3 regions of the Exiguobacterium sp. s56 genome follow, and region 3 is predicted to be linked to each of the others. Evidence: predicted binding sites of a transcription regulator. Region 3 holds the regulator's gene; each other region holds the start of a gene.
The links. Region 3 encodes LexA, which represses DNA repair genes until DNA is damaged. Its sites were predicted from a motif close to CGAACATATGTTCG; they were not measured.
Positions count from the first base shown of each region.

Region 1: the regulator LexA is predicted to act here: its motif matches at 3,497-3,510, upstream of KNP71_RS12845 (YolD-like family protein).
Region 2: the regulator LexA is predicted to act here: its motif matches at 2,972-2,985, upstream of KNP71_RS07770 (Y-family DNA polymerase).

Region 1 covers NZ_JACSLR010000014.1:76,142-80,931, forward strand. Annotated here, with positions in the region: gene KNP71_RS12825 (caspase family protein) at 1-1,147, opposite strand, end outside; gene KNP71_RS12830 (hypothetical protein) at 1,560-1,943, opposite strand; gene KNP71_RS12835 (hypothetical protein) at 2,110-2,316, opposite strand; gene KNP71_RS12840 (JAB domain-containing protein) at 2,707-3,162, opposite strand; gene KNP71_RS12845 (YolD-like family protein) at 3,534-3,875, shown strand; gene KNP71_RS12850 (IS1182 family transposase) at 4,089-4,790, shown strand, end outside.
Region 2 covers NZ_JACSLR010000006.1:79,032-83,821, reverse strand. Annotated here, with positions in the region: gene KNP71_RS07780 (SLAP domain-containing protein) at 1-396, opposite strand, end outside; gene secA2 (accessory Sec system translocase SecA2) at 398-2,767, opposite strand; gene KNP71_RS07770 (Y-family DNA polymerase) at 3,005-4,300, shown strand; gene KNP71_RS07765 (YolD-like family protein) at 4,297-4,626, shown strand; gene KNP71_RS07760 (SulP family inorganic anion transporter) at 4,623-4,790, opposite strand, start outside.
Region 3 covers NZ_JACSLR010000002.1:68,500-73,289, reverse strand. Annotated here, with positions in the region: gene KNP71_RS03295 (MerR family transcriptional regulator) at 1-320, shown strand, start outside; gene glnA (type I glutamate--ammonia ligase) at 367-1,707, shown strand; gene KNP71_RS03285 (DNA alkylation repair protein) at 1,864-2,964, shown strand; gene KNP71_RS03280 (metal-binding protein) at 3,052-3,492, opposite strand; gene lexA (transcriptional repressor LexA) at 3,492-4,112, opposite strand; gene KNP71_RS03270 (hypothetical protein) at 4,318-4,554, shown strand; gene KNP71_RS03265 (YneB family resolvase-like protein) at 4,627-4,790, shown strand, end outside.

The DNA.
Region 1 (4,790 bases), on a different contig from region 3:
TTCTGACATGTCTTGGAACTTCTTTGTTGAATAGATAGTGATCGATTCTCAGCTTAGCGATTTCATCGGGTTTAATACCATTGACCGTCATTTCACTAAACATATGACTGCCATGTCTGTCTTCACTCGAGACCAGCTTGAGGTTGATTGTTTTTTCACCCCCGACCACTTCCACATTCACCTCGGCCACGCGGACATATTCAGCCGTATCTTCAATCGCGAAAGGTTGCTCAGTTTTCCACATCTGCTTGAGCACCTCCTCGACCCCTCTCGAGTTGTCTTCGGCCTTCAAGATCAAGCTGTATGCCTTGTCAGAACTGTTGTAGCGATAGGAGAAGTAACGTGCGCTCGAACTTCCCAATAGAAACCAGTCTCCAGAATTGTCGATCACCCGTTGTCCACCGTCAAAGAGTGGTGACAAATTCGACTCGGCCTGTCTCGTCTTTACATTCTTGATGATGACAGGTGGACCGGAGAGCGTGCTGTTTAAGACAGGATGTTGATTCTCGAATTCTTTCGAGAGAGCCCGGCTGACGTAAGCATAAAGCGTGTAGATATCAATCTCCCCGCTCGGGTTCGCCGCCCCACCTTCTAGGCCACGGATCAAATGATCTGTGAAGGCTCCATGCCCGTTTCGATCCCAAGCAAACTGATTTTCCGTGCACGCTGCGATGACGAACTTACCGAACCCTTTAATTTCAAGCCCTCTCTCCATCAGATTGTCGATTGATCGCATGAGCGCACCGCTATGACACGTATCAAAAAAGCTCAAGACTGTGCGGGCCTTTGTTTGATCGATATGGTCTCTGACATCGGACATGTTGATACTGGTGTCACCTATGGCATGAATACCTGCATCATATGGAATGAAATACGCATTGGTTTGACTGAATCCCCCGTGGCCTGCCCAGTAGAGAAATAAGACATCATTTGGAGACGCATCTCCAAAAAAACTATGTAATGCATGATCTAACATTGACTTGGTGGTCAAATTCCCATATAAAATCTGGACGTCAGATTTATCGAATACGGCGGGCTCTTCTGTCAATAATCGATTGATTTCTCTTACGTCGTTTAACGTATTCGGAAGAGCGGATATCTCATGGTCACGTTGCTCATTGACTGCAATTAATAGAGCTTTATACAATATAATTCCCTACCTTCTCATCATTTACATATATTGTATTATACAATGTACACATGCTCCAAACTTGAATAGAAAAATCAATCACTCGATTCAGAAGACATGTCGACGCAGACTCTTTCATTCTCAATCCTTATTCTAAGAACCATTGATAAACAGCTGATTTGAAAAGTAAAGTGCCTCTAGGTAAAAACAAAAAACCATTCGACTGAATGGTTTCCCTCGCTTGTCGATCGACAAGCCCACGTTCTTGCTTTTAGTGTTGTTCTTACGCTCCGTGCCTCCCGTCAGAAAGGGCCAGGAACATAGAGATGCGGCGGTGAGCCGGCAGCTCTTGTTATCGGGCCGTCAGGGAGGCAGCGGTGCGATGAGCGACTTCGCCACAAGGCGTTAGACGCTCACGCATGAGCCCGGATCACCATTCCTTCTCCCATGCCCCGTCTTCAGACATGCCCCAATCCTCAAAGCGATACTTGATGAGCCAATGGACATGCATCACTTCATATTCGAATATATCCTTCGATAGCTCTGAGACGACGAAACTGACGTCTCCATCCGCCACCACCCATGTTCCATATTGATATACGCTCTTGATCGGACGCTCTTCCGCATCCAGATAGATCACTACGCGAAAGTTAGGCGAGTTCCGTCCCTCATCGAACCGGACGACCTTCTCGACGCAATGTTCCCTGTCGACGACACGCATCCACTCGGGATGTTCCATCAGTTCCGAGAACACCGTCCGGACGAACGGATCCAACCCTTCGAACGCATAGTCATCAAGCAGTCCCTCGTTCATCACGTCTCCCCCCCTTCTGGTCCTCTCTAAAACGACTCCCCCTCCAGAGCCAGTTCAGTCCTTGTTCATGAACCTACAGAAATGAAGACTTTTAAAACCGTATACACATATACATGTATACACGTATACAAATCTACATGTATACATGTATACAATCATCCTTTTTTTATGTACGACGATTCCGTCGAATCATGTTCGTATTGAAAAAGACGGTGAGGTGGGTCAAGCGCTCTCCTTCCTTCACATCACAAAGAAGATCCATGCTCACAAGTTTTAAGTCGTCAAAATCTTCTTGAAGCCGGTCAGGAAGGCGTCGAAGCAATACCTCCGTCATCTCGTCCATCGTCTGTTGATCTAGTTGGTAGCTGTCCATCTGAATCATCCTCTCCTGTTGATAGCCTCATGATACCTCGCATCCAAGAAAGCAACATCTCGCCTAATTTCACGTAAGCCCTGGTGTTGTTTCAAACAAGCCCTAGGGCTTGTTTGGAAAACATGGTCATTTTCAATAAACAAACCGTGTTTTCACTTCTGCCATTTCATCAAACAATCTTCTTACGAGACAGACCAAAACAACGTCCAATCTTCACACACGAACCATCTCGTTTTCGTCATGCGAAAACGGACCTTTTCCGGATCCCGCTCTATGGATCCAGGCGAGAGCAACGCGAGTCGCCGATCCCGTCAAAGAAAAACGCACGTTTTTCGTCCTTGCCCTTACCGGACGGACCGGGACCGGTCCCCCGGCCCCACTCCATTCCATTCAACCCATGTAACCTCGTTGTTTCATGCTGACGTACGACTCGTCCGCACCTAGGATGAGATGGTCGAGCACCGGGATACCGATGAGGTCCCCCGCTTCATGTAACCGTTCGGAGACGAGGATGTCCTCCCGGCTCGGTGTCGGGTCCCCGCTCGGATGCTGATGGCAGACGATGAGGCACGAGGCGTTGTTCAAGATGGCGCATTTGAAGACTTCCCGTGGGTGGACGACACTCGAGTTGACGCTCCCGACATGCGCCCGGTGGACGCCGATGACCCGATTCTTCGTGTTGAGCATGATGACGAGGAACACTTCACGGTCGTCGTCCCCGATGAACGATGACCCAATTTGCCGGGCACTGTCCGGAGAGTGGATGATGGCATGCTCGAGGGCGACCATCTCCTCGCGAACCTCTTGTTTGATACGGATGACCTCGATGATGGCGGATAGTTCCATGTTGGTTTGTCCCCTTTCGGATAAGCTGTGCTCAGAACGAACACCGTTGTGCGTCCTGTTGACGGATTCGTTGCGAGCGTCGGGAGACGGTGCAAGGGCGACCGCAGGGAGAGCCTCAAAAAAATGCGTAGAGCGCACATAAGTCCAGGCTTACGTAGCCAACGAGCGAAAAGCCTCGCTTTGAGCCTAAAGCGAAGGAAGACGGGCCGGAGGGCGCGTCATTTTTTTGACGTCCCTTGCACCGAAGACCAGCGAGCTAGAGTACGGAAACAGGACGCACGGATTACCAATCACGAAAAAGGCTGTTCAAACGGGACAAATCGGGTATAAAATAAGAACAAACGTTCGTTTTATTGAGAGGGGTAATTATTATGACGATGTATCGCGATCGGGGCGAATTGAAATGGATCCCATTCCTCATGCCCGAGCACAAGGCGCTACTGACGAAATACTATAAAGAGATTCAAAAAATTGAGATGCCAGATATCGATGAACAGGTCCTATCGGTCTACGAGAATGTGCTGAACGACGCGATCTTCAGCGGAGATTTGGTAGAGGTAAAATATGTGGAGAAGCGGGAGATGAAACGATTCAAGGGTTTTGTGCACCGGACGAACTATATGGAGCGGACCGTCGAGCTGGCCAATCAGCGGGACGGGATCATCCATGTGCCGTTCGAGGCAATCATTCACGTGGAACAATCAATGGACTAACGCCCTAGCGGTTGTTCGAAGTCTGCGTCACGAAACGAAGTTTCGCTCCTCGACTTTTCAAAAAAGGAAGAGTAATTATACTCTTCCCAGACTGTAGACAAAACATTGTCTGCAGTCTTTTTTATTTGCCCGACCGGGCATCAATCCCTCTTTTCGTACCGTCGTCGCTTTTTTATAATGAGAGATATAGAAACAATTATGGAGGCGAATCGGATGATCAGGAAATCAACAGAATCGGAAACCAATCGGACACAACTGGAGATGGTCACGCTCGACGAGCTTGTGCCAGCAGACCATCTGGTCCGAAAAATCGAGGCGGTGATCGACTTTGAGTTCATCTATCCGCTCGTGGAGAACTTATATTCTGAGGACCGTGGCCGGCCAAGCGTCGACCCTGTCGTTCTGATCAAGATGGCCTTCCTTCAGTACCTGTTCGGTATCCGATCCATGCGACAGACAATTCGTGAGATCGAGACGAACGTCGCATACCGTTGGTTTCTCGGGTTCGGATTCACGGACAAGGTGCCACATTTCTCGACGTTCGGGAAGAACTATGTGCGTCGGTTCCAGTACACGAGCTTATTCGATGACATCTTCTATCATATCCTTGAACAGGCTGCGGACGCAGGGTTCATCGATCGCGCCGTCCTATTCGTAGACTCGACACACGTCAAAGCGAACGCAAACAAGCGGAAGCTCGTCAAGAAGACCGTCCGGCAAGAGGTGAAACACTATCAGGAACAACTCGATGCCGAGGTCGAGCGAGACCGCGAAGAAAGTGGAAAGAAGCCCTTAGGGCCAAAAAAGAATCAGGCGGAGGAGACGAAGGAAATCAAGGTCAGCACGACAGACCCTGAGAGTGGATATTACGTAAAAGGTGAGCGTGAGAAGCAGTTCGCTTACTCTGTCCATGCG
Region 2 (4,790 bases), on a different contig from region 3:
GGTGAACAGTTCCTCTTCGAAAAAGTCGAGATAGACGGGCTTACTCGTCATCGCCTCAAACGACGGCAAGTCCATCCGGCTGAGCATCTTCTGGCCGAGCGGTTCGCGGCGTTCGTTCAACAAGAGCACCGGGATCTCGTCGAGCGAGAACTCGGTCGCGACCGTGTTGCGGAATAAGGCGACCACGGACAGGCCTCCCGGGTTCTTCGTCGCACTGAGCAGTTCAATCGACAACTGGTTGTCCGCGAGCGGCGGCAGCGTCGTCGCATGATAACGGAACACGTACTCATCTTCTTTCGAGATATCCATCCCTTCATCGAACACGAGGCGGAGCGCCCGCTCGTCGTCTTGGCGGATGATCGTCTCGACTTTCTTTCGTTTCAACAGTCCGAACATGTCACAGCCCCTCCTCTTCCCGTTGCGCAAAGTATAGATCAAGCTGGCACAGTTGAATCGTCACGTCGCGGGCGATATCGAGATACGTCTCTTGGAAAATCTCGAGCCCTTCCTTGCCGAACTGACGACTCGGGTCTTCCTGGCCGTAGCTGCGGAGTCCGATGCCCTCTTTCAAGGCGTTCATCGTCGTCAAATGGTTCGTCCAGCGGATATCAAGGTGGCTGAGCAGTTGTTGCCGCGCGAAGGCGATGACTTCCGGATAACCCTCGATACGCTCTTGCGCCATCGCGACGATGCCGTCGATCCATGGTGCGAGTGCTCGTTTCAACTCGTCTTTGTCTCCGACCGTGTCGTCCCATGTCGGCGCCTGTTGCGTCAAATACATATAGTCCTCGATAAGCGCGTCAGTCGCCCACTCTTCCGGGACGAGTTCGGCGTCGATATGACGGTCGAGCGTCTCGTTGAGCGCGAGGCGCATCATGGCGAGCACGTTGTTCAAGATGGCCGTCGCATTGGCGTCGACCGCCTCATCGCGAATCGAGTAGATGATGCGGCGCTGTTCGTTCAAGACGTCGTCGAGTTTGAACATGTAGTCACGGACCGATACGCCGACGCCTTCAATCGTCGTCTGGGCGTATTCGATGATCACGCCTGCTTCCTTATGGCGAATCTCCCCGTGCTCGTCCGGCTTCAGTTTGTGCTCGACACGTTTCAACCGCTCGGCGGCATATCGTTTGACGAGGTCGTCCTCGAGCGAGACGAAGAAACGTGACATGCCTGGGTCGCCTTGGCGTCCCGACCGTCCACGGAGCTGATTGTCGACGCGGAGCGACTCGTGTCGTTCCGTCCCGATGACATACAAGCCGCCGCGTTCGCGCGCCGTCTCGTCTAAGACGATATCGGTCCCGCGTCCGGCCATGTTCGTCGCAATCGTCACGTGTCCGAGCCGTCCCGCCTCGGCGATAATCTCTGCTTCTTGGGCGACCGTCTTCGCGTTCAACAGCTCATGCGTGATGCCTTGTCGCTCGAGCTGTTCGCTGACGGCCTCCGACTGGGCAATCGAGGTCGTCCCGATCAAAATCGGTTGTCCCGTCGCGTGGATGGCCGCCACTTCTTGTCCGACCGCCGCATATTTATGGGCGATCGTGTCAAAGACGCGGTCCGGCAAGTCTTCACGCAGACGTGGCCGGTTCGTCGGCACTTGGACGACGTCCATTTGATACGTCTTCATGAACTCTTCGCGTGACGTCTGGGCTGTCCCGGTCATGCCACCGAGGAGCGGATACATCCGGAAGTAGTGTTGAATCGTGATTTCAGCCGTCGTCTTGTTCTCTTCGGTGATGTCGAGCTGTTCTTTCGCCTCGAGCGCCTGATGGAGGCCTTCCGACAGGCTGCGTCCTTCCATGACCCGCCCCGTGAACAAATCGATCAACTCGATTTTGCCTTCTTGGACGATATAGTCGACGTCCCGCTCGAACAATACGTTCGCCCGGAGCGCCTGCATCATGTAGTGATAGAGGACGTGGTGCTCGGCGGAAAACAAGTTGTCGACCGAGAACAACGCTTCAATCTTCTCGATGCCCTTATCCGAGAACATGACGGCGCGCGCCTCGAGGTCGACCGTATAGTCGTCTTCCGTCAATTGACCGAACACGGTTTGGGCGAGACGTTTCAAACGGACGTGTGACTCGTCCTTCTGGGCGATGATGAGCGGCGTCTTCGCCTCGTCGATCAAGACGCTGTCGACTTCATCGAGCAACGCGAAATGGAACGGACGCTGGACCCGTTCTTCCGGCGAGCCGACCAAGTGGTCCCGAAGATAGTCGAAGCCGAACTCGGTCCCGACCCCGTATGTAATATCGGCCGTATACGCCGCTTGTTTGTCAGCGAGCTCCATCTCCGGCACGTTCAACCCGACCGTGAGTCCGAGGAACGTGTGAATCTTGCCAATTTGCTCGGCGTCACGTTGCGCCAAATAGTCGTTCACCGTGATGACGTGGACGCCTTTTCCTTCGAGTGCTTTGACGAACGCCGGCAATGCCGCGACGAGCGTCTTCCCTTCCCCGGTCGGCATCTCGGCGATATTTCCTTCGAGCAGGGCGAGACCGCCGATAAGCTGGACGTCATAATGACGGAGCCCAATCGTCCGGACGGATGCCTCACGAACGAGGGCGAACCCTTCCTCCGTGATGGCGCGGACGTCCGCACCGTCCGTGAGCCGCTGTTTCAGTTCGAGCGCGTACTGGCGAAGCGCTGCATCGTCCAAAGCTTGCATCGTCTCCTCATACGCGTTGATGCGTTCGACTTGTTTCTTATAGGTTTTCAATCGTCGTGCCTGATCATTGGTCAATTGCTTCACAAAATCAATCACAGGATAGCCTCCATCGTCCGAAACCATATTTGTCTAGCTACCCTCTCATTATAACGGATTTTGTTTCCGCCTCGCTTTATTATTTCGGTAAATTCCAAAAAGATGGAATTTTATTCACCATCCATCCTTTTTTTGACTCTTTTCAAAATTTGTTTTCATTTTTCTATTTGAGACGGCGTGAGACCGTGATACGATGAGAAAAACAGAACGCTTGTTCGTAAAAAAGGAGAGGTGGCTATGCGACGTCGGATTTTTTGTATCGATAGCGTCTCATTCTATGCCAGTTGCGAGTGCGCCGCCCGCAAGTTGAACCCGTACAAGACGAAGCTCGTCGTCTTATCAAACCTCCAAGATCACGGCGCCCTCGTCCTCGCCGCGACACCTCCGATGAAGCAGCTCGGCATCAAGACCGGCTCCCGGCGCTTCCACATCGACCGGTTGCCGTGGCACGAGCGGCGGCACATCATCTACGCCGAGGCCCGGATGAGCCACTATTTGAACGTGTCCGTGCAAATCGTCCACATCTTGCATCAGTTCGCACCCCCCGAGGCAATCCGCGTCTACTCAGTCGATGAGACGCTCGTCGACTTGACCGGGACGGAGCGGCTGTTCGGGAACGATGCGCACGTCGCCCGCCTCATCCGCTCGACCGTGTTCCGCTATACCGGCATCCCGGTCACGATCGGCATCGGTCCGAACAACGTCCTCGCCAAGCTCGTCCTCGACCTTCATGGGAAGAAGACGGGTGTCGCCAGCTGTTTCCTCCACGACGTCGAACGATTGATCCACCCGGCCCCAATCGGCAAGATGTGGGGCGTCGGTGCGAAGATGGAAGTCCATCTTCGGCGGCTCGGCATCGACACGATCGGCGACCTCGCCCGCTATCCGCTCGAGACGCTCCATGAGAAGTTCGGCGTCATCGGCGCCGAGCTGTGGCATCACGCCTGGGGCATCGACGAATCGCCGACAATCCTTCCGCCGAGCTCGTTGTTCGGGGCGAAACGGCAGCGGCCCCGGACGATCGGCCACGGCATCACGCTCATGAAAGACTATACGACGTACGCGGCCATCCGGCTCGTCTTACAGGCCATCGCCGTGGAGGTCGGGATGCGGACGCGACAGGCCGGTCTCGTCGGCGGCAGCGTCCATCTCGGCGTTCGCTACACCCGGACGAGCGAGCGGCGCGGCTTCAGCAAACAAAAAAAGCTCGCCCGCTTCACAGCGGACGAGCGCGAGTTCTTGCCGGTATTGTTGACGCTCTTCCTCGACGCGTGGGACGAGACGGAGGCGGTCCGGTATGTCTCGGTCGCCCTCGGCAAGCTCGAGCCAAGGAGCGACCACGTCCAGTTGTCGTTCTTCGAGGACGAGTGGGCCCGGGCGCGCCGGTTCGACTTCCTCGATCTCGTCGATAGCTTGAACGTCCGCTTCGGGCGCGGCACGATCCGCCCGGCGTCGAGTTTACTGAAAGACAGTCCGCTCCGTACCCGCCAGCGGTTAATCGGCGGACATAAACAAGGAGGTGAATCGTCATGAGTCAGACCCGCTACAAAGACCGCGGTGAATTGAAATGGATTCCGTTCCTCATGCCCGAGCACGTGGCGCTCCTGAAGAAATATTACGCCCACGTCCAAAAGATCGAGCTACCCGACTTGGATGAGCAGTTGCTCTATTTATGGCAGACCGAGCTCGAACGCGCCATCCGTGAAGGCGACGCCGTCGAGCTGACGCTGTTCGACAACGGCATGACCCATACGGTGCGCGGCTACGTCCACGCCATCTATTACGCCGAGCGTGAAGTCGAGCTGTTCGACACCGAGGTGCTTCGCATCCCGTTCGGTCAGATTCTGTCCGTCCGTTAAGACGCGTCAATTGCTTCCTGCGTCGTATCGAACGTATCGACGTGATCGAGGACGCCGTAATGCGCGAGTGTCTGCCGCACCGGTGCCGACAAGTGCGCGAAAACGACACGACGATCGGCCGCTTTCAGCTCCCGGACGACACGGCGAATCTCTTCGACGGCCGT
Region 3 (4,790 bases):
AGATTCGGTACTATGAAGAACAGGGTCTGATTTCGCCTAGTCGGACGGAATCGAAACGACGGCTCTATTCCTTTAATGATGTCGAACGTCTACTCACGATCAAGGATTTTATCGATCAAGGCTTCAATTTGGCGGCGATTCGTCATATGCTCGATAACAGCGACGCTAAAGACGCGGAATCACTAAAGGCGCCGGTCGATGAAGCACCGAAGATCTCTGAACAAGAGTTACACAAATTATTGAAAACACAGCTTCAAGAAGCTGGCCGTTTCAATAAGACGTCGCTCATTCAAGGTGAGCTGTCACGTTTTTATCGATGACGCCAGTACACTAACCATTACACAATGTGAGAGGGGACATTTCACCATGGCCAGAAAAACGTTCACGAAAGAAGACATCAAACGCATCGCACAAGAAGAGGACGTACGCTTTATTCGTCTTCAATTCACGGATATCCTCGGTACGATTAAAAACGTCGAGGTTCCGATCAGCCAATTGGACAAAGCACTTGATAACAAGATGATGTTCGATGGTTCTTCAATCGAAGGGTTCGTACGCATCGAGGAATCAGACATGAACCTCTATCCAGACCTTGACACATGGGTTGTCTTCCCGTGGACAGACGGCAGCGGTAAAGTCGCTCGCTTGATTTGTGATATTTATACTCCGGACGGAAAACCGTTCAGCGGTGACCCGCGCGGCAATTTGAAGCGTAACCTCGAGCGCATGCAGAAGCTCGGTTTCACAGCATTCAACGTCGGACCAGAGCCTGAGTTCTTCCTCTTCAAGAAAGACTTGAACGGCCAACCGACACTCGAACTTAACGACCAAGGCGGTTACTTCGACTTGGCACCGGTCGACCTCGGCGAGAACTGCCGTAAAGAGATCGTCATCGAGCTCGAAAACATGGGCTTCGAAATCGAAGCATCACACCACGAAGTCGCACCAGGTCAGCACGAGATCGACTTCAAATACGCAGATGCGGTCACGACGGCTGATAACATCCAAACGTTCAAACTCGTCGTCAAGACGATTGCAGCGAAATATGGTCTTCACGCGACGTTCATGCCGAAGCCGCTCTTCGGTGTCAACGGTTCAGGGATGCACGCCAACATGTCGCTCTTCAAAGGTGACACGAACGTCTTCTACGATCCGAACGGCGAAATGGAACTCTCTGACACGGCTCGCGCCTTCACGGCAGGGATTCTCGAGCATGCCCGTGCATTCACGGCTGTTTGTAACCCGACTGTTAACTCGTACAAGCGTCTCGTTCCTGGTTATGAAGCACCTTGCTACGTAGCATGGAGCGCGCGCAACCGTTCACCACTCGTTCGTGTACCAGCGGCCCGTGGTCTCTCGACTCGAATCGAAGTACGTTCGGTCGACCCGGCAGCAAACCCGTACCTCGCTTTGGCCACACTATTGGCTGCAGGTCTCGATGGAATTGAGAAAGACATGACAGCACCGAAGCCAATCGACAGCAACATCTACGTCATGGACAAGCCAGAACGTGTTGCTAACGGGATTGACGATCTTCCGGCTACGCTCTTCGACGCGCTCGAAGTACTCCGTACTGACAAAGTCGTCATGGAATCGCTTGGCGAGCATATCGGTGAGCACTTCCTCGAGTTGAAAGAAATCGAGTGGGATATGTTCCGCACGCAAGTGACGGAGTGGGAACGCGATCAGTACATGACGCTCTACTAAGTAGATGAACTGGGGACGTTAACCCTACCAATCAGAGTCCTGAAGGAGTCTTCGCAAGAAGAACTCCTTCAGGACTCTTTTTCTATCGTTCTATATAATGAGGAAGAATGTATGGCTGGATGAGCGGACTAGACGAAACTGAAGGAGATGGAAGACGTGGCCACACCGTTGAAAGAGGTATATCATGAGGATTTTTTGCTAGGATTTGGACGACGTATTCAATCCGTTTACCCATCGTTTGATATACAAGCATTTGTCGCATCGATTGTAGATGAGTCATGGGAAGCGTTAGCGCTGAAAGGGCGTATGCGCCGTATTTCGACAAAGCTCGGGGAGTACTTACCTCAAAACTACGAGTCAGCTATAGATGTATTGGTTGAAATTGCAGACGATTGTGTCGGCTTTCCATATTTATTTTTTCCCGACTTCGTAGAAGTGTATGGACAGGCGGAAGAACATTGGGAACGCTCGATGTCAGCACTCGAACTCTTCACGCAGAAATCGTCTTCTGAATTCGCAATCAGACCTTTTCTGCTTCGTGATTCGACGCGAGTAATGGATCGCATGATGGCATGGGCCAAGCATCCGAATGAGCATGTGCGAAGATTGGCAAGTGAAGGCTGTCGTCCTCGTCTTCCGTGGGCGGAGTCATTACCGATGTTCAGAGAAAATCCAGCTCCAGTGTTGGCAGTTTTAGAGTTATTAAAAGAAGACCCATCATTATATGTAAGGAAAAGTGTCGCCAACAATCTCAACGATATCTCGAAAGATCACCCGGAAGCCGTGCTCGAAGTCTCGCGTCGATGGCAAGGCGAACATCCTCATACCGACTGGGTCATCAGACATGCGTGCCGAACGTTAATTAAATCCGCACACCCGGACGCGTTAACTTTGTTTGGTTATACGCAAGAAACGGATTTGACCGTCAACTCATCGATTACTATACATCCGAATGTGCTCAGCATAGGTGAGGCGTGCGAGATTCAGTATGATTTGTCGATTCGTCCAGGAGATGCCGCCTATATTCGGGTCGAATACGCCATCGATTTCATAAAAGCGAACGGGAAAGCGAGTCGTAAAGCATTTCTGCTAGCGAACAAACTCGTCCCCGGGGGTGCGCGACTTGTAGCGAACAGGATGCACAGTTGGGCAGATTTGACGACTCGTCGGCATTATTCAGGGGAGCATCGTGTCGTTTTGCTGGTCAATGGACGAGAAGTGGCAGAACATCATGTCATGTTGCATAAAAGTTATTGAGCTTCTATATAATAAACAGTTCAAAAAGGGCAACCCAGTCTCTACTAGACGGGTTGCCCTTTTAGGTGTATGGCATAAATGTTTGGCTTAAAAGGCACGTTTGAAGAACGTGGACGCATAATCGAGCGTCGTATGTAACGTCGTCGCGAAGACGAGTCCGAAGAAACATGCGGCCCCGTTTAGGTCGAGCCATGATCTGGCAGCTTCCTCATACGGCGTGAACGTGAGCACGAGCGTGAGCGGGAAGCCAAGATAGATGACCCGGATCAGATCGCTCAAGAGCGGCAAATGCGAGAATAACGACCGATGGGGCATAATCTTCACGTAAGGGAGCCAAAAGCCTCGGAGTGGTCCCCATCGATAATAGGCGTCCGACTTTAAGTCAAGGTCCGGGGAGAGCCAGAACGTCCCGATTAGGGCGCCGAATAGGAACATGGTCGGAACATCGATGTCAATAAAAGGCGTGGCAATCGCAAGAGCACCGATTGCCACGAGATTCGTACGGGTATGTGTCTTGCCACTAGCCATTAGTGAATCGTGCGGTATACACCGATGACCTTCCCTAAAATCGACACGTTATCGAAATACATCGCTTCGAGCTCGTCGTTCTCTGGTTGAAGACGGACTTTCGAAGCTTCTTTATAAATCCGCTTCACCGTCGCTTCGCCTTCATCCGTCATGGCGACGACAATCTCTCCATTGTCGGCCGTGTTCTGTTGGCGGACGAGGACACGGTCCCCGTCCAAGATGCCGGCGTTAATCATCGAGTCTCCCGATACCGAGAGCATGTAGACGTTGTCGGAACCGACGACGTGGGCCGGGAGCGGGAAGTGCTCTTCCACATTCTCGATCGCCGTGATCGGCGTACCGGCCGTGACTTTTCCGATGACCGGCACGTACATGACGGCATCATGGTCTTCCACGACTGACATCTCTTCATCTAAAATTTCGATGGCACGTGGCTTCGTCTTGTCACGTCGAATCAATCCACGCTTCTCTAGACGGTCTAAGTGGCCGTGGACGGTCGAGCTCGATGCGAGTCCGACTGCCTCTCCGATTTCACGAACGGAAGGTGGATACCCTTTCGCCCGGACCTCGGCTTTTATAAAATCAAGAATCTGTTGTTGTCTTGCTGACATTTTTTTCAATGGATTTCACCTCGATTATGTCGAATAACCTGCGAACGCATCCTATTCTTTATGGGTTTAGTTTAACACAAGAACACATGAGCGCACAAACATTCGTTCGTTTTTTTCTACTTGACCGAACAGAAGTTCTTGTTTTATGATGAGAACAGATAAACGAACAGACGTTCTCGAGAACGTGTATTCTTATTCCTAGGAGGTAATCGTTATGAGAGACACAATCAATGGAATCATTTTAGTCGGCATGTTGGCACTTGGAATGTTCGCGTTTTATATGGTCGGGGAAATGCGCCACGATGTCGAAGTCGTCGCGACCGAACCAGTAATCGAGCATAGCATCGAAGAAGAAGTCGCCTTGACGGAGGCCGAGTCGCTCGAGGCACAGCTTCTCGCTGAACGCGCTGAGAAAGAAGACGACAAGACGACGTGGTTCGCCGCCGAATAATCTTTTCTGATTGCGAACAGCCCCCGAACCTGTGTATCGTAGAGGGCGAATGGAAAGAAAGGAAGTGACGGGATGCGAGTCGTCATTTATTGTCGCGTGTCGACGAACAAGTCCACGCAAGAGACGTCACTCGGTCGCCAAGCGGACGAACTGACGCGGATGGCGAAACGTCTTGACGCTGAAATCGTCGATGTGATCAGTGAGCAAGAGAGTGGGTATGAGGTCAATCGGACGGG